Regions from separate parts of the Streptomyces sp. NPDC026515 genome, predicted to be linked through region 4. Evidence: riboswitches for the same ligand, from Rfam matches in the RefSeq annotation. Region 4 holds a riboswitch; each other region holds the start of a gene.

Region 1 (7,668 bases), on a different contig from region 4:
GCTCGGCGAACCCCTCGCCGGTCAGCAGCACGGTGTCGGACAGGAACCTGGACAGTTCGAGGAGGTTCGCGGGCCCGCCCTCGACGAGATAGCGCAGCGCCTCCGCGACCACACCGGCCGGCACCGACGACTCGGCCATCAGCTCGGCGTCCGGCACGGCCTCGCCGCCCAGGAGCACGGTCGGGATCCCGGCGGCCCGGAGCGCGGCGAGCCCGTCCTCCCAGGCCCGCCTGCCGCCGAGCAGCCGTACGACGGCGATGTCCGCGCCCTCGATCAGCGCGGGCAGTTCCTCCGTGACGTCGACGCGCGTCGGATTGCCGATCCGGTAGCCGGCACCGGAGGCGGCCCGGGCCGCCAGCAGATCGGTGTCGGCGGTCGACAACAACAACACAGTGCTCATACGGGCGCTCCCGGTGGAAGGAAAGGCAGTCCTTGCGGCGCGCCCGACTCGATGAGCCGCCAGAGCGCGTCGGTGTCCGCGTGCTGTTCGATCAGGTCGCCGAGCCGGTCGAGCTGTTCCTCGCGCAGCGCGGCGAAGGAGGTGTCGGGGGCCGGCACGAACCGGCGGCCCGCGGCGGCCGCCACCTCGCGCAGGAAGGCCCGGCGGAAACCGTCCGACTCCAGGGAACCGTGCCAGTGGGTGCCCCAGGTCTGGCCGACCCGGCACCCGTCCAGGCTGTCTCCTCGGCCGTCGGAGATGAACGCTTCCCCTCCGGTGACCTCGGCGACCCCGTGATGGATCTCGTACCCCTCGACCCGCTCGCCGAGGGCCTCCCCGACGGGCCGGGTGAGCGTCTTCTCCCGGGCGAACCGGACGCGTACGGGCAGCACCCCGAGCCCGTCGACGTGGCCCCGGCGGCTCTCGACGTCGTCCTCGATGTGCTCGCCGAGGATCTGGAAGCCCCCGCAGACGCCGAGGACGGGCCGCTGCTCGACGGCCCTGCGCTCCAGCGCCCGCGCGAGGCCGCGTTCCCGCAGCCACTCCAGAGCCCGGACCGTCCCCCGGGTACCGGGGACGATGACGAGGTCGGCGTCGGCGAGTTCCTCCGGCCGGTCCACGAACCGCACCACGACACCCGGTTCGGCGGCCAGCGCGTCCACGTCCGTGAAGTTGGACATCAGGGGCAGGGCGCAGACGGCGACCCGCAGCACGTCCGCACCGACGGGCGGGGCCGTGCTCGACTCCCGGACGGTCCCGCGCAGCGAGACCCTCAGCCCGTCCTCCTCGTCGATACCGAGCCCGTGGCGGAAGGGCAGGACGCCGTAGGTGTGCCGCCCGGTCAGCCCGTGCAGCATGTCCAGGCCGGGTTCCAGCAGGGAGACGTCGCCGCGGAACTTGTTGACGAGGAATCCGGCGACGAGGGCCTGGTCCTCGGGGGAGAGCAGGGCGACGGTGCCGAAGAAGGAGGCGAACACACCCCCGCGGTCGATGTCGCCGACGACGAGCACGGGAATCTGCGCGTTGCGTGCGATCCCCATGTTCACGATGTCGGTCCGGCGCAGGTTGATCTCCGCCGGACTGCCCGCCCCCTCACAGATCACCGCGTCATACGTGCCCCGCAACTCGGCGAGACAGTCGAGCACGGTCCCGAGCAACCGCTGCTGCCGTCCCCCGTGGTAGCCCCGCGCGCTCAGTTCACCGACCGGCTTCCCCAGCAGCACGACCTGACTGCTCTGCTCGCCGCCCGGCTTGAGCAGCACGGGGTTCATCAGCGCGGTCGGCTCCACCCGGCAGGCCTGGGCCTGCATGGCCTGCGCCCGCCCGATCTCGGCACCCTCGCGGGTGACGAAGGAGTTGAGGGACATGTTCTGCGCCTTGAACGGCGCGACCTTGACGCCCTGGCGCACCAGCCACCGGCAGATACCGGCGGTGACGACGCTCTTGCCGGCGTCGGAGGTGGTACCGGCCACGAGCAGACCGCCGTTGTTCATGAGGTCCTCCCCGGACGCGCTCCGCGCAGCAGGGCTCCCGCCGCGCTCACCCCCAGCGCCAGCCACCCCACCCGGCGTGACAACCGCACCGCCCGCCCGATGTCGGCGAGTTCCACAGCCCGTCCCTCCCCGTTCAGCACCGGCCGGTGCTCGACCCGCCCTCCGTACGACAACGTCCCCCCGAGCCGCACGCCGAGCGCTCCCGCGAACGACGCCTCCACCGGCCCGGCGTTGGGACTCGGGTGGTTCGCCGCGTCGGACCGCCAGGCCCGCACGGCCCCCCTGGTGTCACCTCCGGCGACGGCGGCCAGTACGGCGGTGAGCCGGGCCCCCGGCCACCCCGCCACGTCGTCCAGCCGCGCCGAGGCCCACCCGTACCGCCGGTAGCGGGCCGACCTGTGCCCCACCATGGCGTCCAGGGTGTTGACGGCCCGGAACCCGAGCAGCCCCGGCACCCCGGCCACGGCCCCCCACACCAGCGCACCCACGACCGCGTCGCTGGTGTTCTCGGCGACGGACTCCACGACGGCCCGGGCGATCCCGTCGGCGTCCAGGGCCTGCGGATCCCGTCCGCACAGATGCGGCAGCCGGTCCCGGGCGGCCGCCACGTCCCCCGCCTCCAGGGCGCGCCCGATGACCCCGGCCTCACGGGCGAGTGAAGTGCCCCCGACGACGGCCCAGGTGGCGCTCGCGGTGAGCACGACGGACGCGGCGGTGGACGGCCGCACGAGCCGCTGGGCAAGGGCGCCCAGAGCCACGGCGCCACCGGCGCAGACAGCGGTGTGCAGCGCGCCCCAGCCGCGGTGGTCCCGCCACAGCACCCGTTCGACTGCCCCGGCCGCCCGTCCGAACGCGGCGACCGGATGCCCGTGGCGCGGATCGCCGAGCAGCAGATCGCCGAGAAGGCCGGCGGCGGCGCCGTACGCGAAGACGCGACCGGCACCCATCGGCTCAGCCGGCCGCGGGGGCGGGAATGGGCCGGGTACTCAACCTCGTTCGGCAGCCGCGCATGGCGATATGTCCTCACTCAGGGTGTCCACGCCCTGGTTCGACGAGACCGGCGGTGAGAGTTCCTGGCTCCCGGGGAGTGCTACCCCGGTGACAGTGGCGGGACCGCGCCGGATTCGCACCGGCTTCCTCTCTTGCCGCCGTACTTGGCTCCGGAAGTCCACCACGCCCCCGGAAGACCAGTCAACTTGCCGTTGACCTGCGAGGGGAGTGTGTGGGAAGGCCCACACCGGTGGTCCAGCGGGGCTCGTGGGGTATGCCGAAGGCCCCTTCCCGGCGGGCGGGGAGGGGCCTTTCGCCGGCCGCGGGCGGCCGGCGAGGTCAGGTCTCGGCGGTGGTCAGGCCCTGGCGGTGGTCAGTTCTCGGCCGTGGTCAGGACTTCGCCACGATCAGGTGGATGCCGTAGGCCACGGCGGCCGCGCAGGCCGCGAAGCACAGGTAGGCGGTGGTGACGGCCAGGGCCGCGGAGTTGCCCTGGGCGGTGGCGCGTTCGCGGGCGGAGAGACCCTTGATGCCGAGGGTGAAGAGGGCCACCATGCCCACGGTCACCACGAGGCTGACGCCGAAGACGGAGCCGATGGCTGCCCAGTCGATGTTCATGTCGGTTCTTCCTCGGGGGTCAGACGGTCGCGGCCGGGTCGGTGGCGGGAGCGGCGGGGGAGGGGATGGTGGCCGTCAGGCCGTCCGTGACGGTCCCCGCGGGCGGCGGGGTCACGGCGGCCATCGCCGCGGTCACCACGCCGGCCGGCTCGGTGCCGTTGACGTTCGCGCTGTCCACCACCTCGCGGCGGGAGAGCTTCCAGATCGCGGCACTGGAGGCGATGAGGAAGACGGCGACGACCGCCGTGCCCCAGTCGCCGAGGTCCGTCACGGACTCGGCGAGCGCGCCGACGAGCGCGGCCGCGGGGAGGGTGAGCACCCAGGCGACCATCATGCGGGTTGCGGTGGACCAGCGGACCGTGCCGCCCTTGCGGCCCATACCCGCGCCCATCACGGAACCGGAGACGACGTGCGTGGTGGAGAGGGAGAAGCCGAGGTGGGAGGAGGCCAGGATGGCGGTGGCCGCGCTGGTCTGGGCGGCGAAGCCCTGCTGCGGCTGGAGGTCGGTCAGGCCCGTGCCCATGGTGCGGATGATCCGCCAGCCGCCGATGTAGGTGCCCAGCGCGATGGCCAGGCCGGCGGAGAGGATGACCCAGGTGGGAGGGTTGGAGCCGGGGGCGATGGAGCCGCCCGCGATCAGCGCGAGGGTGATGATGCCCATCGTCTTCTGCGCGTCGTTGGTGCCGTGCGCGAGCGAGACCAGGCCGGCGGAGGCGATCTGGCCGGCCCGGTAGCCCTTGCGGGCGGCCTCGTCCTCGGCGTTCTTGGAGAGCGCGTAGGAGAGCCGGGTGGAGAGCATCGCCGCGAGGCCCGCGACCACGGGGGCGGCGACCGCCGGGAGCAGGACCTTGGTGACCAGTACGTCGCTGTGGACCGCGCCGAAGCCGGCGGAGGCGACGGTGGCACCGATCAGGCCGCCCATCAGGGCGTGCGAGGAACTGGAGGGCAGGCCCACCAGCCAGGTCACCAGGTTCCAGAGGATCGCGCCGACCAACGCGGCGAAGATGACCTCGGGGCGGATGCCGTTCTCGTCGACGAGGCCCTTGGAGATGGTGTTGGCGACCTCCACGGAGAGGAAGGCGCCGACCAGGTTGAGCGCGGCGGACATGGTCACCGCGATCTTGGGCTTGAGCGCGCCGGTCGAGATGGTCGTGGCCATCGCGTTGGCGGTGTCGTGGAAACCGTTCGTGAAATCAAACGCGAGTGCGGTCACCACCACAATCGCGAGGATCAGCGAGAAGTTTTCCATTTACCCAGACAATCTTTAGAGGTCATCGGCCGTTGGACCGTAGGCAACCTGGATGAACGGAAGGTGAACTGAGATGGTCTCTGTGGTGTCTGGAATTGACCTCAGGGTATCCGTACGCGGGGACGGGTGAGGCCGCCGTCCCGTCGTCCGGTCCGGCGGCCCAGTCGTCCGTAGGTCAGCGGCCCGAGGTGAACGCCTTCAGCCGGGCCGCCGAACCGTTGAAGAGATTCTGGTCACCCGGCAGGCTGCCGCTGTTGTCGTACTGCCAGAAGGTCCGCCGCGACCACCCGGCCGGGAGCGCGCCCGCGTCCGCCGGGCCGTGGCGGGGATCCACGGGGCGCGGTCCGCGGCGAAGGCGGCGCTGCCGCCGGTGCACAGGTTCCGCCAGCGGGCGGTCGTGTAGATCACCGGCCGCCCGCCGGTCTCCCGGTTCAGCTCGTCACTGAAGGACCTGATCCACCGGACCGTCCCGGAGTGGCTCAGCCCGTAGCACCTGTGCTTCTCCTCGTACGGGTCGTACTCGATGTCGTGCGCGGGCGGCAGCGTCCAGCCGTCCGCCGTCCCGGTGCCGCCGTGGCTCATGAAACACGCGGCCCGCCGGGCGCCCGACGACATGTCCGGCAGGGCGAAGTGGTAGGCGCCGCGCATGATTGCCGGGTCGACGTTCTTCTGGTGGGAGGGAGACGTCGTGCCGCCCTCGCCGGGGCACCGGCCGCCCCGGCCGGTGCCCCGGCGAGGGCGATGGCGGCTCCGGCGAGCACGAGCGCGGCCGCGGCGAGTGTGCGGGCGTGGTGGCGGCGGTGGTGTGACGGAGTGCGGTCACGGGCCGAGTTTCCCCCCGGAACGGCGACGTGCACGAAAGATCGTCCAGGGATGGCCGGAAGAGCGGTGTAACTTCGATGATCTTCGGACAAGCCCGGAAATGTGCCCTTCTGTACCGTTCTGCGCTCTACTGGATTCGGATGTTCCTCCCCAAAGCGCTCTGCCGTACAGGCCCGTTGGGGCGCCGCCTGACAGGATCGGGCCATGGCTGAGCAGCGGCGGGACGAGCGTGACGGGCGGGATGGGCGCGGCGGCGCACAGGGGGTGTCGGAGCCGCGAAGGCGGGAGGCGCGCGCGGAGGAGACGAGCGCCTGGCGTGAACTGGTCGCCACCGCCCGCCGCACGGTGGCCGACGGGCTGGTCGTCGGCACCTCCGGCAACGTCTCGGTCCGTGTCGGCGACACCGTGCTGGTCACGCCGTCGGGCGTGCCGTACGACGCGCTCACCCCCGACGACGTGACGGGCGTCGACCTCGCCGGCCGCCAGGTGCTGGGCGCCCTGGTCCCGACCAGTGAACTGCCGATGCATCTCGCGATCTACGGCGGCACGGACGCCGGTGCCGTCGTGCACACCCACGCCGTGCACGCGACGGCCGTCTCGACCCTCGTGCCGGAGCTGCCGCTGATCCACTACATGTCCGCCGCGCTCGGCGGTGCCGTCCGGGTTGCCCCGTATGCGACGTACGGCACCGACGAGTTGGCCGAGAACATGCTCCTCGCCCTGGCCGGACGCTCCGGATGCCTCCTCCAGAACCACGGCACGGTCACCTATGGCGCCACCCTGGCCCAGGCCTATGACCGCACCGCCCAGCTGGAGTGGATGTGCCGCCTGTGGCTGACGGCGTCCTCGGTCCCGGGCCGGACCCCGGCGCTGCTCTCACCGGAGCAGTTGGCTCAGGTGGCGGACCGCCTGCGCGGATACGGCCAGCCGCGGGGCTGAATCCGGCACCGTGGGCCCGCTTCCACTGGCCGCGGTCCCGGTCCGCCCCGACACTGGACAGGTGCGCCCAGTCAAAGTCACGGCCGCCGCCGTCGGTGCCGTACTCGCCGCCGGCGCGGCCAGCGTGGCCGCGGGGCGGTTCGCCAGTGACGCCGCGCTCAAGGCGCCGCCCGGCCGGCCCCTGCCCACCGAGCCCCGGCTCACCGTGCACGGCACGGCGGCCGGCCGCATCACCCTCACCCGCGATCTCGCCTCGCGACGCCCCGGCACCTACGGCCTGGCCGGCGACGGCTCGCACGCGGTCGTCGGCGCCGTCCTGGAATCCGCCGCGACCACCCCGGACACCGTCGTGCGGCGGCTGGAGCGTGTGACCCACGGCACCCTGGAAACCGGCGACAAGGTCTGGCTCACCCCCAACGTGCACGTCGGCAACCCGGGCGCGGCCCTGGGCCTGGACCACGCGGACATCGACATACCCGGTGAACTCGGAGCGCTGCCCGCCTGGTTCGTGCCGGGCTACCGGGACACCTGGGTGATCGCGGTGCACGGCCTCGGTGCCACCCGCGAGCTCGCCATGAACGTCATGGGGTTCCTGCACGGCCGGCGGCTGCCCGTCCTCGCCCTCGGCTACCGCGGCGACCTCGGGGCACCGCGCCCCCCGGACGGCCTGAACCACCTCGGCGAGAGCGAGTGGCGCGACCTGGACGCGGCGATCCGCTACGCCGTCCGCTACGGCGCCCGCCGTGTGGTCCTGTACGGCTGGTCCACCGGCGCCACCATGGCACTGCGGGCCGCCGCCCACTCGGCGCTGCGTGAGCGCGTCTGCGGGCTGATCCTGGACTCGCCGGTGCTGAACTGGGAGGCCACCCTGCGGGCCCTCGCCCAGGCCCGGCACACCCCCGACCCGCTGCTGCCGCTCGCGGTGCGCGCCGCCCAGGGCCGCGCGGGCCTGGGCGGTGACCACGTCGGCCACCCGGTCGACCCGGAGCGGCTCATCGTGCCCACCCTGATCGTCCACGGCCCGGACGACGCGGTGGCCCCCTGGGTGTACTCCCGCCGGCTCGCGGCCCGGCACCCCGACCGCATCGCCCTGCACACCGTGCCGGACGCACCGCACA
Region 2 (7,668 bases), on a different contig from region 4:
AGCGGGCGCTGATCGCGGCCGCCATCGCCGCCGGCCCGAGGATCCTCATCGCCGACGAGGCCACGACCGCCCTCGATGTCACGGTCCAGGCCGAGATCCTCGACCTGCTCGCCGAGTTGCGCGAGCGCACCGGGCTGGCCCTGGTGGTCGTCTCCCACGACCTGGCCGTCGTGGCCCAGCTCTGCGACGAGGTCCTCGTGATGCGCGAGGGCGAGGTGGTGGAGCACGGTCCGACCGGGGAGGTGCTGCTCCACCCGCGGCACGCCTACACCCGGCTCCTCGTCGCCGAGCACGAGCAGTACGGCCTGGAGAAGTTCCGCGCACCGCAGGAGGCCCTGTGAGCACCCCGCCCGTCCTCGAAGTCACCGGCCTGGAGGTGCACTACGGTGCGCGCCGGCAGCGCCGCCGCGCCCTGCACGACGTCTCGTTGACCGTGGCGCCCGGCGAGACCGTCGGGATCATCGGCGAGACCGGATCGGGCAAGTCCACCTTCGCCCGCGCCGTGCTCGGCCTGGTGGGCGCCTCGGCGGGCCGGATCGTCATCGGCGGCGAGGACGTCCGCCGGTACGGAAGACGCCAGTGGCGGGATCTACGCCGGCGCGGTGTCCTCCAGTACGTCTTCCAGGACCCGCTGCGCAGCCTCGACCCGGACCTCACCATCGAGGAGTCGCTGATCGAGCCGCTGCTCGTGCAGGGCGTGCCGCGCAAGGAGGCGGCCGGCCGGGCCCGTACGTTCCTCGCCCGCGTCCGGCTCTCCGAGGAACTGCTCGACCGGCTGCCCGGGGAGCTGTCGGGCGGTCAGCGGCAGCGGATCGCGGTGGCCAGGGCACTGGTCACCGAACCGCAGCTGGTCATCCTCGACGAGCCGGTCAGCGCCCTGGACTCCGCCAACCGGGTCCAGATCCTGCAGATCCTGAAGGAACTTGGCGCCTCGGGCACGGCCCTGGTCTTCATCTCGCACGACCTCGGCTCGGTCGCCGGGATCGCCGACCGGATCGCGGTGCTCCACCAGGGCGAGCTGGTCGAGACCGGCGCCGCCCGGGACGTGATCACGGATCCCCGGCACGTGTACACCCGGCTGCTCGTCAGCTCCGCGCCCACCCTGCGGACGGCCTCGGCCGGCCGCGCCGAACGCGAGGCGCTTCGCGCCCTGCTGCACGTCTGAACCACTCGACTCCCACCACACAGAACGGACTCACCGATGTCCCGCAAGATCCACCTCGCCCTGCACCCCTACGGCGTCGGCGGCCCCGGCCAGCACGGACTCTGGAAGGACCCGCGGGTCGCCAAGAACGCCAGCATCGACATCAACTACTACATCGCGCAGGCCAAGGCGGCCGAACACGCCCTGTTCGACGCCCTGTTCATCGTCGACAGCCAGTTCATCAACGCCACCTACCCGGCGCACTACCTCAACCGCCTGGAACCGCTGACCCTGTTGTCGGCGGTGGCCACCCACACCCGGCACATCGGCCTGGTGGGCACGGCGAGTTCGACGTACAACTCGCCGTTCAACCTGGCCCGCCGGTTCGCCTCCCTCGACCACATCAGCGGCGGCCGCGCCGGGTGGAACGTGGTGACCAGCTTCGACACCGGCACCTCCAGGAACTTCGGGCTCGACGAGCACCTCGACTACACCACCCGGTACGGCCGCGCCCTGGAGTTCGTCCAGGTCGCCCGCGGCCTGTGGGACTCCTACGAGGACGACGCGTTCCCCGCGGACGTGGCGCAGGGCGTCTTCCTGGACACCGCGAAGCTGCACGAACTCAACCACGAGGGTGAGCACTTCAGGATCGCTGGCCCGCTCAACCTGTCCCGCTCGCCGCAGGGCCAGCCGGTGATCTTCCAGGCCGGGGTCTCCGAGGAGGGCCGCGACCTCGCCGCACAGGTCGCCGAGGGCATCTACGCGCCGGGCGGCTCGCTCCAGCAGGCCCAGGAGTACTACGCCGACATCAAGAAGCGCACGGCGTCCTACGGCCGCGACCCCGAGCACATCAAGATCTTCATCCACGGCGGTCCGGTCGTCGGCCGCACCGACGAGGCGGCCCGGCTGCGGGAGCGGGAGATCTTCGAGGAGGACAACGACTTCGAGCGCAACCTCGCGCTGCTCGGGCGCTCCTTCGGCGCGTACGACTTCAGCGCGCACGACCTGGACGGTCCGTTCCCGGACGTCGCGCACCTCGCCGAGAAGGGCGGCCGCACCGGAGCGGCCAAGCTCATCGAGCGGGCCAGGTCGGAACGGCTCACCCTGCGACAAGTCGCCAACCTGGTCAGCGAGTTCCGCCAGTCGCCGTTCGTCGGCGCGCCGAAGACCGTCGCCGACACCATCGAGGAGTGGTTCGACGCCGGCACCTTCGACGGCATCAACCTCGCCTTCCGCACCGATGACGACCTCGAACTCTTCGTGGACGGTGTGGTCCCGATCCTCCAGAAACGCGGGCTGTTCCGCACCGAGTACGAGGCCGGCACCCTGCGCGGCAACCTCGGTCTCCCGGTCCCGGCCAACCGCCACACCGTACGTGCGGGAGCCTGAGATGAGCGAGTACACCGACCACCACGCCCCCGAGGGCCTCCTCACCCGCGGCACGGTCGTCGTGGTGCCCGGCCGAGGGGAGAGCCGTGCCGCCTACGGCCGTTTCGGCAGGCGGCTCGCGGCCGACGCCTACCGTGTCCGGGTCGTGGACGGCCCCGAGATCGACGCCGACGACCTGCACGGTTCGCTGGCGCGGTTCGGCTACCGGCTCGCCGCCGCCGTGGCGGGGACCGCGGCCTCCGGGGGCGGGGTCGCCGCGCCACTGGTGCTGGTGGGCGCCGACTCCGGTGCCGCGGCCGTCGCGGCGCTGTCCGGCCCCGGCGGCCCCCCGGCCGCCGTGCGGCCGGACGCGGTCGTGCTCGCCGGTCTCCCGGGCCGTACCGGAGGCAACGGCGGTTACGGCGGTTCCTGGGACGACGAACTCGACGTCCGCACGTCCTGCCCCACCCATCGCGGTGTGCTCAGCGACGACCCGGAGGCGCAACGAGGCGCGCTCGGCACCCCGTTGCCCGGCGCGCTGCTCGACGCGGCCTACCAGGCGGACCTCGCGGTGCCCGCCCTGCTCCTCGTCGGCGACGCGGACCCGCTCGCCGACCGTGACGCCCTGACCCGTACCGCGAAGACGCTGTCCCGCTCCCGGCTGGCGGTGGTCCGCGACGCCCACCACGACGTCCTCAACGACCTCCAGCACCGCTCGGTCGCGGCCGAGGTCGTGACCTTCCTGGAGGCACTGCGGACCGGGCTGGTGCCCGCGATCGCGGTGGAGTCGAGCGCCTGGTGACGGCCGCCACCGCGGGCCCCCGGCCTCGCCTCTCCCCCGCCTGCCGAAAGGAAAGGGCATGACCGCCCCGATCCGCCGGAGTCCGTCGCCGCCGGCCACCGTCCCCGACGGCGCGGACGTCCTCCGCGACACCCTGCGCCGGCACGCCGCCGGAGTCACGGTGATCACCTTCCCGGGCCCCGTCGGCTTCACCGCCACCTCCTTCACCTCCGTCTCCCTGCGGCCTGCCCTGGTGTCGTTCTGCATCGGTCTCGAAGCGTCCAGCACCCCCGCGGCGCGTCTCGCGGACCGCTTCGCCGTCCATGTCCTCGGCACCGCGAACGCCGGCCTGGCGGCACGGTTCGCGCGCAGCGGGATCGACCGGTTCGCAGGGGTGCGCTGGCAAGCGCAGCCGGACGGTCTGCCGGTCCTCGACGACGTCACCGGCTGGCTGTCGGCCCGCATCACGCTCCGTCAGACCATCGGTGACCACCTGCTGGTCGTCGGCGAGATCGACTCGGGCGCGGTGGCCGACGCCGCCCCGGCCCTCGTCCACCACAACGGTTCCTTCGCGTCGGCGCACCCACTGGTGTGACCCGGGGCGGCCGGGAACGGCCGGGGTACGGTGCGGGCCGGGAGCAGGTGGCCCGGCTCACGCCATCCGGATGACGGACGTGTCGCCGCTCTCCGCGGCGGTACCCCGTAGGCTGGGCGGCGCAGTTGGTTCGCCCCGTCCGCCAGGCGGGATGCGTCGCGCGAGGGAACCCGGTGGGAATCCGGGACCGCCCCGCAGCGGTGAGTGGGAACGAGCGCCGTCACACGCACTGGGTCCGACGTACGGACCTAGGAAGCGACGGCCGGTGGGGGTGCGCCCGCAGACCCAGATCCACACCCACATGTGCTACGCCGAGTTCGGCGACATCGTCCAGGCCATCGACGACCTCGACGCCGACGTCATCAGCCCGGAGGCGGCCCGCTCGCACATGCAGGTCGCCCGCGAACTCGCCGCGCACGGTCACCCGCGCGAGGCGGGACCCGGCGTGTACGACATCCACTCGCCGCGTGTCCCGAGCGCCGCGGAGGCCGCCGACCTGCTCCGTACCGGCCTGAAGGCGATCCCCGCCGAACGGATGTGGGTCACCCCCGACTGCGGCCTGAAGACCCGTGCCTGGCCCGAGACCCGTGCCTCCCTGGAGAACCTGGTCAGCGCGGCCCGCACGGTACGCGAGGAACTGCCGGCCTCCTGACGGCACCGGACCCTCCGGGCCGGGGCACTCCCGGTGCACCGGCCCGGCGCGGTCACTTCCCGTGGGGCTTCGGCTGGTGCGGCTTCCTGCCGCAGTCCTTCACGTCGATCCGGACGACCTGGGGGTCGTGGTCGCTCGCCTGGTCGGCGAACTCGGCGTTGATGTGGACGACGTCGTAGTCGTAGTGGGTGAGGGAGGGGCTGGTCAGGATGTGGTCCAGGGTCTGGCTGTTGCCGTCGTAGACGTAGCTGTAACGCTGGGACACCGGGAGGGTGTTGATCAGGTCGGTGAGGTCGTCGCCGTTCCCGGTGAGGGTCTTGACGGCGTCGGAGAACTCGAAGTCGTTCAGGTCACCGGCGGCCACGATCCGGGCCCGGGGGTCGGCGGCGAGCAGCGACTGGACGAAGGCGTTCTCCACCTCGGCCTGGAGCCCTCGCTGTGTCTCCGAGGAGCGGGTCGGCTCCTGGTAGCGGCCGTGGACCGGGTCGTCGCCGCCCTTGGAGATGAAGTGGTTGGCGATGACGAAGACCGTCTTGCCCTGGAACACGAACTCGCCGACGAGCGGCTTGCGGCTGTCCGTCCAGGCGGCGCTCGCCGGGTCGATCCGGCCCGGGGAAGCGGACAGGTGGGCCTGGCCCTTGCGGTCCTTGACCACCGAGACGGGCGTGGTGGAGGCGTCGCCCGAGGCGGCGCGGTCCACGAAGGAGACCCGCTTGGCGTTGAAGAGGAACACCTGGCGGATGTTGCCGCCGGGCTCGCCGCCGTCCTTGTCGTCGACCGGGTCGACGTAGCGCCAGGAGTACGTGGGGCCGCCGGCCGCGACGATCGCCGCGGTGAACTTCTTCAGGGTCGCCTCGGCGGAGACGGTGCCGTCGTCGGTGGCGCCGTTGTCGTCCTGGATCTCCTCCAGGGTGACGACGTCGGGCGAGGAGAGGTTCTTGACCACACCCCTGGCCAGCCGGGCGAACTTGTCGTCGCCGTCGGTCGGGTCGAGGTTCTCGACGTTGTAGGTGGCGATCGCCAGTTCGTCGCGGGACTGCTTGCGCGTCACCTCCTGCTCGAGGCCGTTGTCGACGGCCGTGCCGGTGGTGGCCGCGGAGGGGGCGAGCAGGTAGCCGCCGAAGTCGGAGTAGTCGACCGGGCCGGTGGTGGTGCCGGACAGCTCGTCACCGACGTTCAGTGCGGGGGTCGTTCCGTCGGCCGAGACGATCTCGATGCGGCCGGTGTTCTGCTGGTCGTAACCGCCGTAGAGGGTGCCCCCGCGCCGGGTGGGGTTCTCGTGCGGCTTGGCCGTCACGAACATCTCGCCGTAGGTGTTCGTCGCGCCGACCACGCGGGCGTCGGAGACCGAGGCGCGCATGCCCTCGAGGGACTCGTAGAAGTCCTGGGAGTACACGGCCGGCCGGAGGGTGAGGCCCTCGATGCTGCCGCCGTCGGCCGTGGGGGTGTACTCGCCCGGGACGGTGGAGGCGTTGAGCGCGACCGCGTCCGGGAGGGCGTTGCCGGTGGACAGGGTGGTGGAGACCGGGTTGCCCAGCTCGGTGACCGACTGGGCGGCGGAGGCCGGGTAGTACTCCGAGACCTTGCCGCTGACCAGGACCGAGTCGCCGACCGAGACGGTGGGCGCGGCCGAGCCGGTGTACACGAACAGTCCCTCGCTGGTGGCGGGGTCGGCGTCCGGGGTGGGGTCCTGGATCCAGTAGCCCTTGCTGCCGGTGGTGCGCACGGCGGTGACGATGCCGGGGACGCCCACCACGTTCTGGCCCTTCAGGGGCGAGAGGCGGGTGCTGCCCTGGATGTCGTGGATGCGGAAGGCGCCGGGCTCGGTCGGGCCGCCGGGGCCGCCGGTGCCGCCGCTCGCGGTGTCGCCCGCGCTGTTGGCCGGGGTGGGCGTACCGGCCGTGAAGTCCGCCGCGTTGTCGTCGGTGTCGGCGCGCGAGGCGGCCCGGGAGACGGAGGTGGTGTTGCTCGTCGCCGGGGCGTCGCCGCCCTCGCGGACGACGGCGGTGCCGTAGCCGAGGAGGTCCACGACGTCGGTGTTGCCGGTGCAGTCGGCGGCCGTCTTGCAGGTCAGTGCCGTGGTGCCCCTGACCAGGGCCACGGTGCCGGCGGTGGCGGACATCGCGATGGTGCCGGTCGCGTCGGCGGCCGGCAGCGCGGTCGTGCCGCCGGCGCCCGCGCCCTCGCCGACCAGGTAGGTGCCGCCGGCGGGCAGTGCGCCGGTGAGCGGGGTGACCTGCCACGGCGAGCTCGCGGAGGCGGAGGCCGGGAGGTACTGGAGGCTGTAGCCGTCCAGGGAGTAGGCCGCCGTGGAGCGGTTGGCCAGTTCCACGAAGTCGTTGGTGAGGGTCGCCCCGGAGTTGCCTCCGCCGCCGTACGCCTCCGAGATGACCGCGCTCGCCGACGGGGTGGCGAACGCGGCGGGCAGCGGCGCCACGACGACGGCCGCCGTGGCCGCCGCGGCCACGAACGCGGCGCCGGCTACCCGCGATGCGCTGGGTCTGTGAATCTGCACGAGGATGACTCCTTCAACGTCCGCCGGACAGCGCGCACATGACGTGCCGTCGACCGGTGGGATCCATGCGAGCGGCTGAGGTTACGCGCGTAGAAATGGCGTAACAAGGTGTCCGCGGTTAAATCTGCGGGTCCACTCGCGCTCGCGCCGCCCGGACCCGGGCCTATCGCATCAGCCCCGCCTCGCCGAACGACCGCGGCAGGAAGCGTTCGGCCATGCGCGCGTAGCCGGCCGAGTTCGGGTGCAGGCCGTCGGGGAGGTCGGCGATGTCCTCGGGCCCGAACAGCGTGGTGCCGTCGATGAGGTTCAGGTGCCGGTCTCCAGCCTTGCGCCTGCGCTCGACGTGTTCGGTCAGCAACTCCCGCACCCGCTTCAGCGTCAGCGCGCCCGAGGCGAGTTCGGCGGGGCGGTCGAGGGTGTGGACCTTGCCGTCGGTGCCCGGCAGCGTGGGGCCGGGCCGGGTTTCGACGGCCGGGCAGACCACGGGGCTGATGACGAGGACCGGCGTGTCCGGGTGCCCGTCGCGGACGGTGTCGAGGAAGCCGTGGAACGCCGGGACGAAGGTGCGTTCCCGCATGGTGTCGCCGTTCACGATGTTGATGCCCACTTCGAG
Region 3 (7,668 bases), on a different contig from region 4:
CGACTTCATCATCGCGGGCCCGCTCTGGGAGTCCCTGGAGGGGCTGCTCGGCAAGGAGGGCGTGGCCACCGCGAACGGCCCCCGCCACCGCCGCCAGCGGCGCACCATCCAGCCTGCGTTCAGCCTCTCCGCGATACCCGACTACGGTCCGATCATGGAGGAGGAGGCGCACGCGCTGGCCACGCGCTGGCAGCCCGGGGGCACCGTCGACTGCACCTCGGAGTCCTTCCGGGTCGCGGTCCGCATAGCCGCCCGCTGCCTGCTGCGCGGGGAGTACATGGACGAGCGCGCGGAGCGGCTGAGCGTCGACCTCACAAGCGTCTTCCGGGGTATGTACCGGCGGATGGTCGTACCACTCGGTCCGCTCTACCGGCTGCCGTTGCCGGCCAACCGTGAATTCAACCGGGCGCTGGCCGATCTGCATCTCCTCGTCGACGAGATCGTCACCGAGCGCCGGGCATCTGGTCAAAAGCCGGACGATTTGCTGACAGCATTGCTGGCGGCGAAGGACGACAATGGCGAGCCCATCGGGGAACAGGAGATCCACGACCAGGTCGTCGCGATACTCACGCCCGGTAGCGAAACCGTCGCTTCCACGATCATGTGGCTGCTCCAGGTCCTCGCCGAACACCCGGAACACGCCGCGAAGGTACGGACCGAGGTCGAATCCGTGACAGGAGGTCGACCGGTTGGATTCGAGCACGTTCGGCAGCTCACGCACACCAACAATGTCGTCGTCGAGGCGATGCGTTTGCGGCCCGCCATATGGATATTGACGCGGCGAGCAGTGGCCGACACCGAGCTCGGCGGCTATCGCATTCCGGCGGGGGCCGACATCGTCTACAGCCCCTACGCCATCCAGCGCGACTCCCGCTCGTACGACGCGCACCTCGACTTCGACCCGGACCGCTGGCTTCCGGAGCGGGCTCAGGAGGTGCCGAAGTACGCCATGAGCCCCTTCAGCGTCGGCAACCGCAAATGCCCCAGCGACCACTTCTCCATGGCCCAGCTCAGCCTGATCACGGCGGTGTTGTGCGCCAGGTACCGTTTCGAACAGGTGCCGGGGTCGGACGACGCCACCAGGGTCGGCATCACCCTGCGCCCGCAGCGCCTGCTGCTCACGCCCGTGCCCTGGTGACCCGCCGGCTCCCGGTCCGCTCCTGCTACCGGCGCGCGCTCAGGCGGCCTGCGGGCCCCGGAACGCGCGCCGGTAGGCGTTCGGCGTGGTGCCGAGCTCCTTCACGAACTGGTGCCGCAGCGCGGCCGCCGTACCGAAGCCGGTGCGGCCCGCTACGGCGTCCATCGTCTCGTCGGTCCCCTCCAGCAACTCCTGGGCCAGCAGTACCCGTTGCCGAAGGATCCAGCGGTACGGCGTGGTGCCGGTCTCCTGCTGGAAGCGGCGGGCGAAGGTGCGCGGGGCCATCAGGGCGCGGGCGGCGAGCTGCTCGACGGTGACCTCCTCGTCGAGATGCTCCGCCATCCAGGCCAGCACCTCGCCGACCGTGTCGCAGCGGCTCTCCGGCAGCGGCCGCTCGATGTACTGGGCCTGGCCGCCGTCCCGGTGCGGGGGCACCACCATCCGCCGGGCGATCTTCTTGGCGACCTCGGGGCCCTGTTCCTTGCGGACGATGTGCAGACACGCGTCGATGCCGGCCGCGGTGCCCGCCGAGGTGATCACCGGGTCCTCGTCGACGTACAGCACGTCGGGTTCGACCCGGGTGCGCGGGAAACGGCGGGCGAGCAGCCGCGCGTGCCGCCAGTGCACCGCGCACCGGCGCCCGTCCAGCAGCCCGGCGGCGCCCAGGACGAAGACGCCGGAACAGACGCTCAGCACCCGGGCGCCCCGGTCCACCGCCCGGCGCAGCGCGTCGAGCAGCTCGGGCGGGTAGTCGCGCTCGACGTTGGCGTCGGAGGCCGGGACCGCGATCAGATCGGCCTCGTCCAGCCGGTCCAGGCCGTACGGAGTGGTGACGGTCAGGCCTGGCACATGGGTGCCGAGCGACGGCCCCTCCGCCGAGACGACCGCGAAGTCGTACACCGGCAGCCCCTCGTCGGAGCGGTCGAGGCCGAAGACCTCGCAGACCACCCCCAGCTCGAAGGGGTGCACACCGTCCAGAAGCACCGCGGCCACGTTCGTCAGCATGCTGCCAGTGTGCCTTGTCGCTGGCAGCAATTCGAGGGTGTGTGGCAGTGCTGCCACTCACGGTAAGGACCATTCGGCGCGACAGTGGTGTCCATGAACGGAAACCAGATCGAAGGTCTCGTCGGAATGGTCCTGGTCCTCGGCATCCTGGTCCTCATGGCCCTCCCGTCCGTGCTCGGCGTCCTGCGCGACAGGCGTATCGACCGGCAGATCAGGGAGGCCCATGAGGCCCATGGGGAGCCGAAGGCTCAGAAGGCTCAGAAGTCCTCGTCAAGGTCCACGGTGCCCTCCACCGCGACCTGGTACGCGGACGGGCGCCGCTCGAAGAAGTTCGTCAACTCCTGAACGCCCTGCAGCTCCATGAAGGAGAACGGGTTCTGCGAGCCGTACACCGGAGCGAAGCCGAGGCGGCCGAGCCGCTGGTCGGCGACGCACTCCAGGTACGCGCGCATCGAGTCGGTGTTCATGCCGGGCAGGCCGTCACCGCACAGGTCACGGGCGAACTGGAGCTCCGCCTCGACGGCCTCCCGCAGCATGTCGGTGACCTGCTGCCGGAGTTCGTCGTCGAAGAGCTCCGGCTCCTCCTTGCGGACGGTGTCGACCACGTCGAACGCGAAGCTCATGTGCATCGTCTCGTCACGGAACACCCAGTTGGTGCCCGTGGCGAGACCGTGCAGCAGACCCCGGCTGCGGAACCAGTAGACGTACGCGAAGGCGCCGTAGAAGAACAGGCCCTCGATGCACGCGGCGAAGCAGATGAGGTTGAGCAGGAACCGGCGCCGGTCGGCCTTGGACTCCAGGCGGTCCAGGTTCTCCACCGAGTCCATCCACTTGAAGCAGAACTCGGCCTTCTCGCGGATGGAGGGGATGTTCTCCACCGCGGCGAACGCGGCGTTGCGGTCCTCCGGGTCGGGGAGGTAGGTGTCCAGGAGCGTCAGATAGAACTGGACGTGCACGGCCTCCTCGAACAGCTGGCGGCTCAGGTACAGGCGCGCCTCGGGGGAGTTGATGTGCTTGTACAGCGTCAGCACCAGGTTGTTCGCCACGATCGAGTCACCGGTCGCGAAGAAGGCGACGAGACGGCCGATCAGGTGCTGCTCGGAGGGGCTGAGCCTGGCGAGGTCGGCGACGTCCGAGTGGAGGTCGACCTCCTCGACGGTCCAGGTGTTCTTGATGGCGTCCCGGTAGCGCTCGTAGAAGTCCGGGTAGCGCATGGGGCGCAGAGTCAGCTCGAAGCCCGGGTCGAGCAGGTTCTTGTTCGGGGTGGTCATTACTGGCAGGCCTCGCAGGACTCGGGGTTTTCCAGGGAGCAGGCGACCGCGTCTTCGGGAGCCGTCTGCTGGGCGGGAACGGTGGGCCGGGCCTGCGCGGCGCGGGCGATCCGGGTCGCCGGGCGCGAGCGCAGGTAGTACGTCGTCTTCAGGCCCGACTTCCAGGCGTACGCGTACATCGAGGAGAGCTTGCCGATGGTCGGCGTCTCCAGGAACAGGTTCAGGGACTGGGCCTGGTCCAGGTACGGGGTCCGGGCCGCGGCCATGTCGATCAGACCGCGCTGCGGGATCTCCCACGCCGTGCGGTACAGCGCCCGGACGTCCGCAGGGATCCACGCGAAGTCCTGCACCGAGCCGTTGGCCTCGCGCAGCGCCTCACGGGTACGGGCGTCCCAGACGCCGAGGTCCTTGAGTTCCCGCACCAGGTAGGAGTTGACCTGGAGGAACTCACCGGACAGCGTCTCGCGCTTGAACAGGTTGGAGACCTGCGGCTCGATGCACTCGTACACGCCCGCGATGGACGCGATGGTGGCGGTGGGGGCGATGGCGAGCAGCAGGCTGTTGCGCAGGCCGGTCGTGGCGATCCGCGCGCGCAGCGCCGCCCAGCGCTCCGGCCAGGTGAACTCGACGCCGTAGTGGTCGGGGTGCAGCACGCCCTGTGCGGTACGGGTCTTCTCCCAGGCCGGCAGCGGGCCGCCGCGCTCGGCGAGGTCGGCGGAGGCCTCGTAGGCGGCGAGCATGATCCGCTCGGCGATCCGGGTGGAGAGCGCCTTGGCCTCGGCGGAGTCGAAGGGCAGCCGCAGCTGGAAGAAGACGTCCTGGAGCCCCATCGCGCCGAGGCCCACGGGACGCCACCTGGCGTTGGAGCGGCCCGCCTGCTCGGTCGGGTAGAAGTTGATGTCGACGACCCGGTCGAGGAAGGTGACGGCGGTGCGGACGGTCTCGTCCAGCCGCTCCCAGTCGATGTCACCGGTCGCCGTGTCCACGAAGGCGCCGAGGTTCACGGAGCCCAGGTTGCACACCGCCGTCTCGCCGTCGTCCGTGACCTCCAGGATCTCCGTGCAGAGGTTGGAGGAGTGGACGACATGGCCGGGGGTGGCCGTCTGGTTCGCGGTCCGGTTGGCCGCGTCCTTGAAGGTCATCCAGCCGTTGCCGGTCTGCGCGAGAGTGCGCATCATCCGGCCGTACAGATCACGGGCCGGGACGGTCTTGCGGGCCAGACCCTTCTCCTCCGCCGCGCGGTACGCCGCGTCGAACTCGTCGCCCCACAGGTCCACCAGGTCCGGCACGTCGGCGGGGGAGAACAGGGACCACTGCCCGTCGGCGTTGACCCGGCGCATGAACTCGTCCGGGATCCAGTGCGCGAGGTTCAGGTTGTGCGTACGCCGGGCGTCCTCACCGGTGTTGTCGCGCAGCTCCAGGAACTCCTCGATGTCGGAGTGCCAGGTCTCCAGGTAGACCGCGGCCGCCCCCTTGCGCCGGCCGCCCTGGTTCACCGCGGCGACCGAGGCGTCGAGCGTCTTGAGGAACGGCACGATGCCGTTGGAGTGCCCGTTGGTGCCGCGGATCAGCGAACCGCGGGAGCGGATCCGGCTGTACGACAGGCCGATGCCGCCGGCGTGCTTCGAGAGCCGGGCCACCTGGTGGTAGCGGTCGTAGATGGAGTCCAGCTCGTCCTTCGGGGAGTCGAGGAGGTAGCAGGACGACATCTGGGGGTGCCGGGTGCCGGAGTTGAAGAGGGTGGGCGAGGAGGGGAGGTAGTCGAGGCGGCTCATGAGCCCGTAGAGCGCGGCGACTTCGTCCAGGGCGCGGACCGTGTCGTCCTCGGCGAGACCGGCGGCCACCCGGAGCAGGAAGTGCTGGGGGGTCTCGACGACCTTGCGGGTGATCGGGTGCCGGAGCAGGTAACGGCTGTACAGGGTGCGCAGGCCGAAGTAGCCGAAGCGGTCGTCGGCGGCCGGGTCGACCAGTGCGTCCAGGCGGGCCGCGTGCAGGCGCGCGAACTCCGCGGTGCGGTCCGCGATGAGGCCCTCGCGGTGGCCGACGGCGACGGACTCGGTGAAGGACGTCACGCCCTGCGAGGCGGCCTCGGCACGGATCGAGATCGTCAGCAGCCGGGCGGCGAGCCGGGAGTAGGCGGGGTCCTCGGAGATGAGACCGGCGGCCGCCTCGGTGGCCAGCTCGCGCAGCTCGGCCTCGTCGGCCCGCGAGGACCGGCCGCGCAGCGCGGCGGCGGCGACCCGGCCGGGGTCGGCGTCGGGGAGATCGGCGGTCAGCCCGGTCAGGGTCCGCAGCAACGCGGTGCCGGGACCGTCCTCGTCCACAGAGATGGTCGCTGAAGCCGGTTCGGCTGGCGCGATGGTCACGTGGGGCTCTCCCTCGCTCGGCTCAGGGCCTGGCGGAGGGCAGGAGGCAGCACACGGGCGCACGCACGCGTGTCGCGTCCCCGGTCCACTCCACGAGACCCGGACGTCAGAACACCCGGGCCGGACGGCCGGGCGTTGCTGTCGGCAGGTCCTCGGACTGACGCTCGCGCACAGATGTGCGCAAGTACACCGTTGCGGGACAGTTCCGGATTCGCACCGGATTCCCCTGCGGCGACAGCGAGCATGAGCATACATCTGGTGCCGTGCTGTCGCGTCACCCCCACATGTTGTGTCGCGAACCGTCTCGCAGCGTCAACTCATAGGTGAGAAGAGTGATGTCGTCAAGCTGTGGCAAGGGGTTCCAGTCCCGCTCGGGTGTGCGGACGAAGCCGAGACGTTCGTAGATCCGGTGGGCGGATTCCATGGTGCGCTGCGTCGACAGGACGACCTTCTCGCAGCCTTCGAGGGCGCGTGCGCGGTCGACGCAGGCGCGGACGAGCGCCGCGCCGGCACCCCGGCCGCGGGCGGCGCTGTCGACGGCGAGCATGCGGATCTCGGCCTCGCCCTCGGCGGCGATGTCGGACATCGGGCCGGGGCCGGGGACGAAAGTCACGCCACCCAGGAGGACGTCGTCGCTCACGGCGACGAGAACGGTGGCCGCGGCGGCCCGTTTCGCCACGTTCCTCAGTTCGGTGAGGTAGGAGTCGCTCTCACCGAAGTCGAGGAGGCCGTCCTGGAGGTAGGCCTGGGCCGTCAGTTCGCCGAGGGTGCCGTATTCCGCGGGGTTCGCTTTCCTGATCCGGATCGTCATGCGGGTGAGTGTGTACGACAGCGGGCCGCCGTCGTGACTTCTTTTCGGCGGCCCGCTGCGGGTCGTCAGGGGTTGCCCGCGCAGTTCCTCGCGCCCCTGACGGGGTGCTTCAGTGGGCGCCCTCCGCGACGGCCGGGGGGAGTTCCGTTTCCACGCCCGGGTCGCCGGCGTCGGCCGTGTAGTCCTCCGTCTTCGTCTCGTCGATGCCCTCGGGGGCCTTCAGGGCCTTCAGGACGAACGTCAGGACCACGGTCACCACCACGTTCATCACGAACGCCGTGAGGCCGATGTAGCCGATCTCCCCGATGCCGGGGATCTCCTTGGCCGAGCCGCCGAAGTGCTTCTGGGTGGGGGAGGCCACGCCGTACGCCGCGGCCGTGCCGTAGACCATGCCCACCGCCCAGCCCGCCAGCAGGGCCCAGCGGTGGAACCAGCGGGTGAACAGGCCGCCGACCAGGGCCGGGAAGGTCTGCAGGATCCAGATGCCGCCGAGGAGCTGGAAGTTGATGGCGACCGTCTTGTCCATGGTGAGGACGAAGACCAGCGCGCCGACCTTCACCAGCAGCGACACGAGCTTGGAGACCTGGGCCTCCTGCTTCGGGGTGGCGTCCGGCTTGATGAAGTCCCGGTAGATGTTGCGGGTGAAGAGGTTGGCGGCCGCGATGGACATGATGGCGGCCGGGACCAGGGCGCCGATGCCGATCGCCGCGAAGGCCACGCCCGCGAACCAGTCCGGGAACATGTTCTCGAACAACTGCGGGATCGCCAACTGGCCGTTGGTGACCTTGACGCCGGCCGCGATGGCCATGAAGCCGAGCAGCGCGAGCAGGCCCAGCATCAGGGAGTACAGCGGCAGGATCGTGGTGTTGCGGCGGATCACGTCACGGCTCTTGGAGGAGAGCGTCGCGGTGATCGAGTGCGGGTACATGAACAGCGCGAGCGCGGAGCCCAGCGCCAGGGTGGCGTAGGTCCACTGGCCGGCCTCGGGTGGTGCCAGCGCCCCGCGTGGTTTGCCGGTGGCCGGGTTGACCTGGGTGAACGCGTGGCCGGCCTTGGCGAAGATGTCGTCGAAGCCGC
Region 4 (7,668 bases):
ATCGGCTTCGTCCCCGACGTCGGCGGCACGTACCTGCTCGCCCTCGCCCCCGGTGAACTGGGCACCCACCTCGCCCTGACGGGGAGGCAGATCGGCGCCGCCGACGCCCTGTTGTGCGGGCTGGCCGACCACTGCGTGCCCTCGGACAGGATCGAGCGGCTGATCGACGACCTCGCCGAGCGGCCGGTGCGCGACGCGCTCGCCGGGCACGTGCGAACGGCGCCGGAGGGCGAACTGGCCCGCCGGCGCGCGTGGATCGACGCCTGCTACGCCGCCGACACGGTCGAGGAGATCGTCCGCCGCCTGCTCGCCCACGGCGACCCGGCCGCGAAGGAGGCGGCGCGGACCCTGCTGTCGAGGTCGCCGACAGCCCTGAAGGTCACCCTGGCCGCGCTGCGCGGGGCCCGTCGGCTCGGTTCGCTGGAGCGCGTCCTCGACCAGGAGTACCGCGTCTCCTGCGCCGCCCTGTCCGCTGCCGACCTGGTGGAGGGCATCCGCGCCCAGGTCATCGACAAGGACCGCGACCCGCGCTGGTCCCCGGCCACGCTCGCCGAGGTCACCGACGCCGAGGTGGCCCGCTTCTTCGCTCCGCTCGGCGAGCGCGAACTGGGACTCGCCGGCCCCGCCGGGTTCCGCCGCCGCTGACCCGGCGGGCCCGGAACGGACCGCCGGACGCGAGATGAAGATCACGGCTGGTGGGGCGGTCTTGGCCGTGCCCCTGACACGCGGTACGGTCGGTCCGATATCGACGACGGCAGAACGGAAGCCGGTGCAAGTCCGGCACGGTCGCGCCACTGTATGCGAGAGCCCCCGGGATCTCGTGAGTCAGACCCGTAGCCGTCGTCCAGTGCTCCACCGAGATGGGACGCGAACTCCCAGAGGAGGTTCTGCCATGGCGCAGACCGTCGCGCAGCCGACAGCCACCACCCCCGTCGTTCCCGCCAAGCTGCCGCTGAGCGCGATAGCTCCCTGGGCGGTCTTCTTCGGCGTCCTCATGCTCGTCCTGCTCTACTTCGTCGGCGCCGAGCAGGGCGCCACCTCCGTGTTCAGCGGTACCGACGTCCACGAGTGGGTGCACGACGCCCGCCACCTCCTCGGCTTCCCCTGCCACTGACGCGAGGGACGCCGCACGCTCATGAACTCCGCAACGGTAAGAAACCTCCTGGTGCGGGGCATGCTCGCCGGCCTCGCGGCCGGTCTGCTCGCCCTGGTCGTCGCCTATCTCCTCGGTGAGCCGAACGTCGACAAGGCGATCAGCTTCGAGGACGCCCACGCGCACGAGCACGAGATGGAGGTCGTCTCCCGCTCCCTGCAGTCCACCGCGGGCCTGGCCACCGGTGTGCTGGTGTACGGGGTCGCCTTCGGCGGTATCGCCGCCCTCGCCTACTGCTTCGCCCTGGGGCGCGTCGGCCGCTTCTCGCCACGGGCGACGGCACTGCTGCTGTCCGGCTGCGCGCTGCTCACCGTGTACGTGGTGCCCTTCCTGAAATACCCGGCCAACCCGCCGTCGGTGGGCGACCCGGACACCATCGGCAAGCGGACCACGCTGTACTTCCTGATGATGGTGCTCAGCGTGCTGCTGGCGGTCGCCGCCACCATCCTCGGCAAGCGGCTGCAGCCGGGCCTCGGCACCTGGTGGGCGACCATGGCCGCGGTGGCCGCGTTCGCCGTGGTCGTCGGACTCGCCTACCAGTTCCTGCCGGCCATCAACGAGGTGCCGAGGGACTTCCCGGCCACCCTGCTGTGGCGGTTCCGGATCTCGGCACTGGCCGTCCAGCTGGTGCTGTGGGGCGGATTCGGCCTGCTCTTCGGTGAGTTGGCGGATCGGCAGCTCAACCCAAGGCCGGCGAAGGCCCCGGCCGGGCGGACGGTTCCCGCCGCTCACTGAACGATTCACGTCACGCGAGGGCCCTTCGGAACCATCCGGGGGCCCTCTCGCCTTCTGCGGGCACCGCGACCGATCAGGCAGGGACGGGCAGGACGAGGAGCGGAGGACCCGAGTGGCCGGACACCCCCGGCCACGCCGCATCAGCCTCCGCGGCCAGAGCAGCTCCTGAGCGAGCTGGAGACCCTGGTCGGCTGGCGGACCGTCACGATCCGGACTGCCGGGAGCTGACCGGCCGGGCCGCGCCGGAGTGCCGGTCCGCTTCGGGCACGGCAGCCGCGCCTCAGGCCGAGTGCCTGCGCTGCGTGAGGGCCGGCCTGCTTTGCCGCCACCGCGTCCCGGCCGCCTCACGCCCGCCGGCGGGGGACACCGCGGCCCGGAGTCAGAGCCCGCGGGGGCCGGACCGCTCCGCCCGGGTGGTCGCCAGGTAGGCGCGCACCAGCGCCTGCCCCGTCCGGCAACGCGCGGGCCGGCAGTCGGGGCAGCTCCGCACATGGTTCAGATAGGTGTCGTAGCGATCCTGAGCGGCGGGCGCGAGGGAGTTCTCCACGGGTGCTGCCTCTCGTGAGTGCCCCGGGGGCGCGGGAGTTGACCGATGTTCAGTATGTCGCCCCGGAGGCCTTCCGGAACGTCCGCCGCGCCCGTCGGGGAGCCGTTCGGCCGACCGCCCGGCCGCCGCGGCACGAACGCCGTATCCTGCGGGCCGTGAACCAGCCGTGAACCCGCTGTGTCTTCGGGGCCGACGCCGGTCCCGCACTCGCGTCCGCCGCCCCTGACAAGGAAAGATGGGCCTCCAGCGATCGATCAACGACTGCGGAGGAAGTGGACTCATGCCGCATGAGCGAGCGGGCCGGCCGGCGGCTCCGGAGGACCTCGTCGACGTGGCCCGGCTGGTCACGGCCTACTACGCACGGCACCCGGACCCGGCCGACCCGGCCCAGCGGGTGGCGTTCGGCACCTCGGGGCACCGCGGGTCGTCACTGGCGACCGCGTTCAACGAGGACCACATCGCGGCCACCAGCCAGGCCATCTGCGAGTACCGGAGCGGCCAGGGCACCGACGGTCCCCTCTTCCTGGGCGCCGACACGCACGCCCTGTCCGAGCCCGCGAAGGTCACCGCCCTGGAGGTGTTCGCCGCCAACGGCGTCACCGTCCTGGTCGACAGCGCCGACGGCTACACGCCGACCCCCGCCGTCTCGCACGCCATCCTCACCCACAACCGCGGCCGCGCGACCGGCCTCGCGGACGGCGTCGTGGTCACCCCCTCGCACAACCCGCCCGCCGACGGCGGCTTCAAGTACAACCCGCCCAGCGGCGGCCCCGCCGCCTCCGACGCCACCTCCTGGATCCAGGACCGCGCCAACCGGATCATCGCCGACGGGATGAAGGACGTACAGCGCCTGCCCTACGAGCGCGCCCTCGCCGCGCCCACCACCGGCCGGTACGACTTCATGGGCGTGTACGTCGACGACCTGCCCAGCGTCCTCGACCTCGACGCCGTCCGGGCGTCCGGGCTGCGCATCGGCGCCGACCCGCTCGGCGGTGCCTCCGTCGACTACTGGGGCCGCATCGCCGAACGGCACAGTCTCGACCTCACCGTGGTCAACCCGTACACCGACCCGACCTGGCGGTTCATGACGCTGGACTGGGACGGCAAGATCCGCATGGACTGCTCCTCGCCGTACGCGATGGCCTCGCTGATCGAGAAGCGGGACGAGTTCCGGGTCGCCACCGGTAACGACGCGGACGCCGACCGGCACGGCATCGTCACCCGCGACGCCGGTCTGATGAATCCCAACCACTACCTGGCCGTCGCCATCTCCTACCTCTACCGCCACCGCGAGCAGTGGGCTCCGGGCGCGGGCATCGGCAAGACCCTCGTCTCCTCCTCGATGATCGACCGGGTCGCCGCCGACCTCGGCCGGCGGCTGGCCGAAGTGCCCGTCGGGTTCAAGTGGTTCGTGGACGGGCTGATCAGCGGTGAGATCGGGTTCGGCGGCGAGGAGTCGGCCGGCGCCTCCTTCCTGCGCCGGGACGGCTCGGTGTGGACCACCGACAAGGACGGCATCCTGCTCGCCCTGCTCGCCTCCGAGATCACGGCCGTGACGGACAAGACCCCGTCCGAGCACTACGCGGACCTGACGGCCCGGTTCGGCGAGCCCGCCTACGCCCGTATCGACGCTCCGGCGACCCGCGAGGAGAAGGCCCTGCTCGCCAAGCTCTCCCCGGCCCAGGTCACGGCCGAGACGCTGGCCGGTGAACCGGTCACCGGGGTCCTCACCGAGGCGCCGGGCAACGGCGCGGCCATCGGCGGCATCAAGGTGACCACGGAGAACGCCTGGTTCGCGGCCCGCCCGTCCGGCACGGAGGACGTGTACAAGATCTACGCCGAGTCCTTCCAGGGCCCCGACCACCTGGCCCGGGTACAGGAGGAGGCCAAGGCGGTCGTGATGGCCGCGCTCGGCGGCTGACGCCCGGCTGCGGAGGCGACGGAGGGCCGGACCGGCCGCGCCGTCGCCTCCGTTACCCGCCGTGGATCGGCCGGGTGCTGTGGCGGACCGTCGGCCGCCGCCAGTACGCGGCCCGCCGCCGCGCCATGCGCGCGCCGCTGGACGGGGAGTAGCCCGGTGACCGTACTCGACTCCGCCGCGCTCGCGGTCCTGGACGCCCACCGCACCTGCGAGTTCGTCACCCTGGGCCGGGACGGCACCCCCTGGCGTGGCCGGCGGCCGTGCGGCGCCGCCCGGACGGAACCCTGCTGTCGAGCACGTCCCTGGCGTTCGCTCAGAAGGCGCTCAGCATCCGCGGGGACGGGCCACCGACCGCCGTCCGCGCCGGCGCGGTCCGCCCCGGCCTCGGGTGCGATGGCAGGAGTTCAGGGAACTGCCGCAGGACGCGAAGCGGCGCGGCCGGCGCGGTCGTGGCGCCCGGTGGTGCCTACCCGGCCCGGCACTCCATGAGCCTTTTCTCCAGGAACCTCCGCTCGGCCGTGTTCTCCACCAGTTCCAGGGCCCGTTCGTAGGACGCGGCCGCCTCGCCGCCGCGCCCCATGCGGCGCAGCAGGTCGGCGCGGGTCGCCGGCAGCAGGTGGTAACCGGCCAGGTCGTCCGTCGCCTCCAGCTCCGCCACCAGGGCGAGGCCCGCCTCACCGCCCTCGGCCATGCCCACGGCGACCGCGCGGTTGAGCCGGACCACGGCCGAGGGGACGTACCGCTCGAGTTCGCCGTACAGACCGGCGACGTCCGCCCAGTCGGTGTCGGCGGCGGTCGCCGCGGTGGCGTGGCAGGCCGCGATCGCCGCCTGGATCTGGTACGGGCCGGGGCGGCCGCGACGCAGCGCGCCCTCCAGGAGCGCGGTGCCCTCGTCGATCTCGGCGCGGTCCCACGCCGTGCGGTCCTGGTCCTCCAGGGTCAGCAGGTCGCCTGCCGCGTCCACCCGGGTGTCCCGGCGGGCGTCGTGCAGCAGCAGGAGCGCGAGCAGCCCGACGACCTCCGGCTCGTCGGGCATCAGCCGGGCCAGCAGCCGGGCCAGCCGGACGGCCTCGGCGCACAGCCCGGCCCGCGTCAGGCCGTCGCCGGCCGTCGCCGCGTACCCCTCGTTGAACAGCAGGTAGAGCACGGCGAGGACGCCCGTCGTGCGGTCGGGCAGCAGATGCGCCGGCGGCACCCGGTACGGGATGCCGGCGTTGCGGATCTTCCGCTTGGCGCGCACCAGCCGCTGCGCCATCGTCGCCTCGGGGACGAGGAACGCGCGGGCGATCTCCGGCGTGGTCAGCCCGGCGAGGGTGCGCAGGGTCAGGGCGACCCGGGCCTCGATGGGCAGCGCCGGATGGCAGCAGGTGAAGATCAGCCGCAGCCGGTCGTCGGCCACACCGCTGTCGTCGCCCTCGTGATCCGGATCGCAGGGTCCCTCGTCCCGCGCCAGCACGGCCGCCTCCCGCAGCTTCGCCGCCCCCACCGCCTCCCTGCGCAGCACGTCCAGGGCGCGGTTGCGGGCGGTCGTGGTCAGCCAGGCGCCCGGGCGGCGCGGCACTCCGTCGTGCCGCCACCGCACGAGCGCCTGGGCGAAGGCGTCCTGCGCGCATTCCTCGGCGAGGTCCCAGTCGCCGGTCACCCGGATCAGGGTGGCGACGACCTGGGACCACTCCTCGCTGAAGGCGGCGGCGACGGCCTTCTCGACGTCGTCCGTGACACTCACTCCCAGACCGGCCGCACCTCGACCGAGCCGCCGGCGAGTGCCGCCGGGTGCCGGGAGGCGAGCGCGATGGCCTCGTCGAGGTCGGCGACCTCGATGATGTCGAGGCCCGCCACGTACTCCTTGGTCTCGGCGAACGGGCCGTCGCTCAGCAGCACGTCGTCACCCCGCACGCGCACGGTGGTCGCGTCGGCGGCGGGCCGCAGCCGGGCGCCGCCCTTGACGACGTCACGGCTGCGGACCTCGTGGATGTACGAGGTGAAGCGCGGGTCCTCGGCGATCTCGGCGGGGCTGAGCTCCTCGCCGCCTACGGGCGTGCAGATGAACAGGACGTACCTCATGACCACTCCTTCCCGGCCGTCTCCGCCGGCGGCACCGATACGTGCTCGTGGGCGATCAGCCAGCTGAAACCGGTGTCCCGGTAGCCGGTGGTGACGCGCACCGTCCGGTCCAGGCGCTCCCCGGTCGGGCGGGTGCCGCGGATCCGGACGAGGGCGTGGCTGAACGCGCTGCCCTCCCCGGGCCGCACCCGCAGGTCCAGCACCTCGCGGTGGACCGGCCCGTCGAGCGCCGCGAACCACCCCTCGGCCGCCTTGCGGAACGCGGCGATCCCCGACCGCCCCTGCACGTCACCGGGCGCGAAGGCCTCCAGATCGGGCGCGTAGCAGGCCGTGAGCCGCTCGACGTCCCGCTCGCGGAAGGCCTCGGTCAGCTCGGTGTCGAGAGCGCGGATCGCCGTCTCGGCGTCCTCGGCGAACCCCTCGTCCCAGAACGGCCGCACCTCCAAGGCCCCGATGGTGGCCACGGGGTGCCCGGCCGCGATCCGTACGGCCTCCTCCAGGCTGTCGCAGTCGACGACGTCGAATCCGGCGACGTACTCCTTCGTCTCCGCGAACGGACCGTCGGTCCGCAGCACCTCACCGTCGCGGACGCGTACGGTGACCGCCGTGTCGGGCAGTTGCAGCCGGTGGCCGTAGAGCCGGGCCCCGCGCCGGACACCGTGCTCCTCCACCCAGGGCTCGACCGGCGCCATCCCGGTGGCGTCGGCGGTGTCGTCGCCGCAGACCAGCAGCATGTACTTCATCGTTCCTCCCGGTCCTCAAGAGCTTCTTACACCCCACCGACGAACGGCGCCGCGCGGAATCGACACCCCGGCGGACCGAGATGCTCAGGGCACCATCCCGTGGCCCCGGCCGAGGATGCCGTGCGGGTCGTGGACGGCCTTGGCCCGGACCAGGGCGTCCCACTGGCCGCCGTAGTGCTCCCGCCAGTCGGCCGGGGTCATCGCCAGCGCGTTGACCGGATAGGCGACGGCGCCCCTCGCCCGCGCGTACTCGTACGCGGTGCGGTTGGCGGCCACCATCGGGCCGGCCGCGCCCGGGGTGGCGGCCGTGCGCAGCAGGGCGAACAGGAGGACGACCTCGCCACGCGGGCGGCGGAACAGCGGGGCCCGCAGGGCGCGGGTGAGCAGGGGATACAGCAGGACCACGCCGTTCTCCCGCAGATCACGGAAGCCGGGGTCGGCGAGGACGCCGGACACGACGGACGCGGCGGTGTCCTCGGGGAGCAGCAGGTTCAGCCAGGGGTGC

What was found. A riboswitch is a leader RNA that binds a small molecule or an ion and turns the genes downstream of it on or off. The one in region 4 is predicted to bind cobalamin.
Region 1: another riboswitch for cobalamin. It lies ahead of ACZ4O3_RS15705 (cobalamin biosynthesis protein); the one in region 4 lies ahead of ACZ4O3_RS23095 (CbtB domain-containing protein).
Region 2: another riboswitch for cobalamin. It lies ahead of ACZ4O3_RS02405 (5-methyltetrahydropteroyltriglutamate--homocysteine S-methyltransferase); the one in region 4 lies ahead of ACZ4O3_RS23095 (CbtB domain-containing protein).
Region 3: another riboswitch for cobalamin. It lies ahead of ACZ4O3_RS04905 (ribonucleoside-diphosphate reductase subunit alpha); the one in region 4 lies ahead of ACZ4O3_RS23095 (CbtB domain-containing protein).

Annotation. Positions count from the first base shown of each region.
Region 1 covers NZ_JBVHQD010000007.1:64,753-72,420, reverse strand. The annotation lists gene cobN (cobaltochelatase subunit CobN) at 1-400, opposite strand, end outside; gene ACZ4O3_RS15710 (cobyric acid synthase) at 397-1,932, opposite strand; gene ACZ4O3_RS15705 (cobalamin biosynthesis protein) at 1,929-2,879, opposite strand; cobalamin riboswitch at 2,981-3,120, opposite strand; gene ACZ4O3_RS15700 (hypothetical protein) at 3,313-3,540, opposite strand; gene ACZ4O3_RS15695 (inorganic phosphate transporter) at 3,560-4,789, opposite strand; gene ACZ4O3_RS15690 (GH25 family lysozyme) at 4,988-5,437, opposite strand; gene ACZ4O3_RS15685 (class II aldolase/adducin family protein) at 5,816-6,550, shown strand; gene ACZ4O3_RS15680 (alpha/beta hydrolase) at 6,612-7,668, shown strand, end outside.
Region 2 covers NZ_JBVHQD010000001.1:565,749-573,416, reverse strand. The annotation lists gene ACZ4O3_RS02430 (ABC transporter ATP-binding protein) at 1-341, shown strand, start outside; gene ACZ4O3_RS02425 (ABC transporter ATP-binding protein) at 338-1,165, shown strand; gene ACZ4O3_RS02420 (LLM class flavin-dependent oxidoreductase) at 1,202-2,533, shown strand; gene ACZ4O3_RS02415 (alpha/beta hydrolase) at 2,535-3,314, shown strand; gene ACZ4O3_RS02410 (flavin reductase family protein) at 3,373-3,888, shown strand; cobalamin riboswitch at 4,053-4,174, shown strand; partial or broken gene ACZ4O3_RS02405 (5-methyltetrahydropteroyltriglutamate--homocysteine S-methyltransferase) at 4,157-4,540, shown strand; gene ACZ4O3_RS02400 (endonuclease/exonuclease/phosphatase family protein) at 4,593-7,055, opposite strand; gene ACZ4O3_RS02395 (SGNH/GDSL hydrolase family protein) at 7,219-7,668, opposite strand, start outside.
Region 3 covers NZ_JBVHQD010000002.1:318,112-325,779, forward strand. The annotation lists gene ACZ4O3_RS04885 (bifunctional albaflavenone monooxygenase/terpene synthase) at 1-1,138, shown strand, start outside; gene ACZ4O3_RS04890 (helix-turn-helix domain-containing protein) at 1,178-2,143, opposite strand; gene ACZ4O3_RS04895 (hypothetical protein) at 2,237-2,488, shown strand; gene ACZ4O3_RS04900 (ribonucleotide-diphosphate reductase subunit beta) at 2,401-3,414, opposite strand; gene ACZ4O3_RS04905 (ribonucleoside-diphosphate reductase subunit alpha) at 3,414-5,780, opposite strand; cobalamin riboswitch at 5,907-6,031, opposite strand; gene ACZ4O3_RS04910 (GNAT family N-acetyltransferase) at 6,055-6,591, opposite strand; gene mctP (monocarboxylate uptake permease MctP) at 6,701-7,668, opposite strand, start outside.
Region 4 covers NZ_JBVHQD010000010.1:310,785-318,452, forward strand. The annotation lists gene ACZ4O3_RS23090 (enoyl-CoA hydratase/isomerase family protein) at 1-645, shown strand, start outside; cobalamin riboswitch at 718-856, shown strand; gene ACZ4O3_RS23095 (CbtB domain-containing protein) at 893-1,114, shown strand; gene ACZ4O3_RS23100 (CbtA family protein) at 1,136-1,888, shown strand; gene ACZ4O3_RS23105 (hypothetical protein) at 2,268-2,435, opposite strand; gene pgm (phosphoglucomutase (alpha-D-glucose-1,6-bisphosphate-dependent)) at 2,716-4,356, shown strand; gene ACZ4O3_RS23115 (RNA polymerase sigma factor) at 4,823-6,082, opposite strand; gene ACZ4O3_RS23120 (YciI family protein) at 6,079-6,420, opposite strand; gene ACZ4O3_RS23125 (nuclear transport factor 2 family protein) at 6,417-7,163, opposite strand; gene ACZ4O3_RS23130 (FAD-binding protein) at 7,248-7,668, opposite strand, start outside.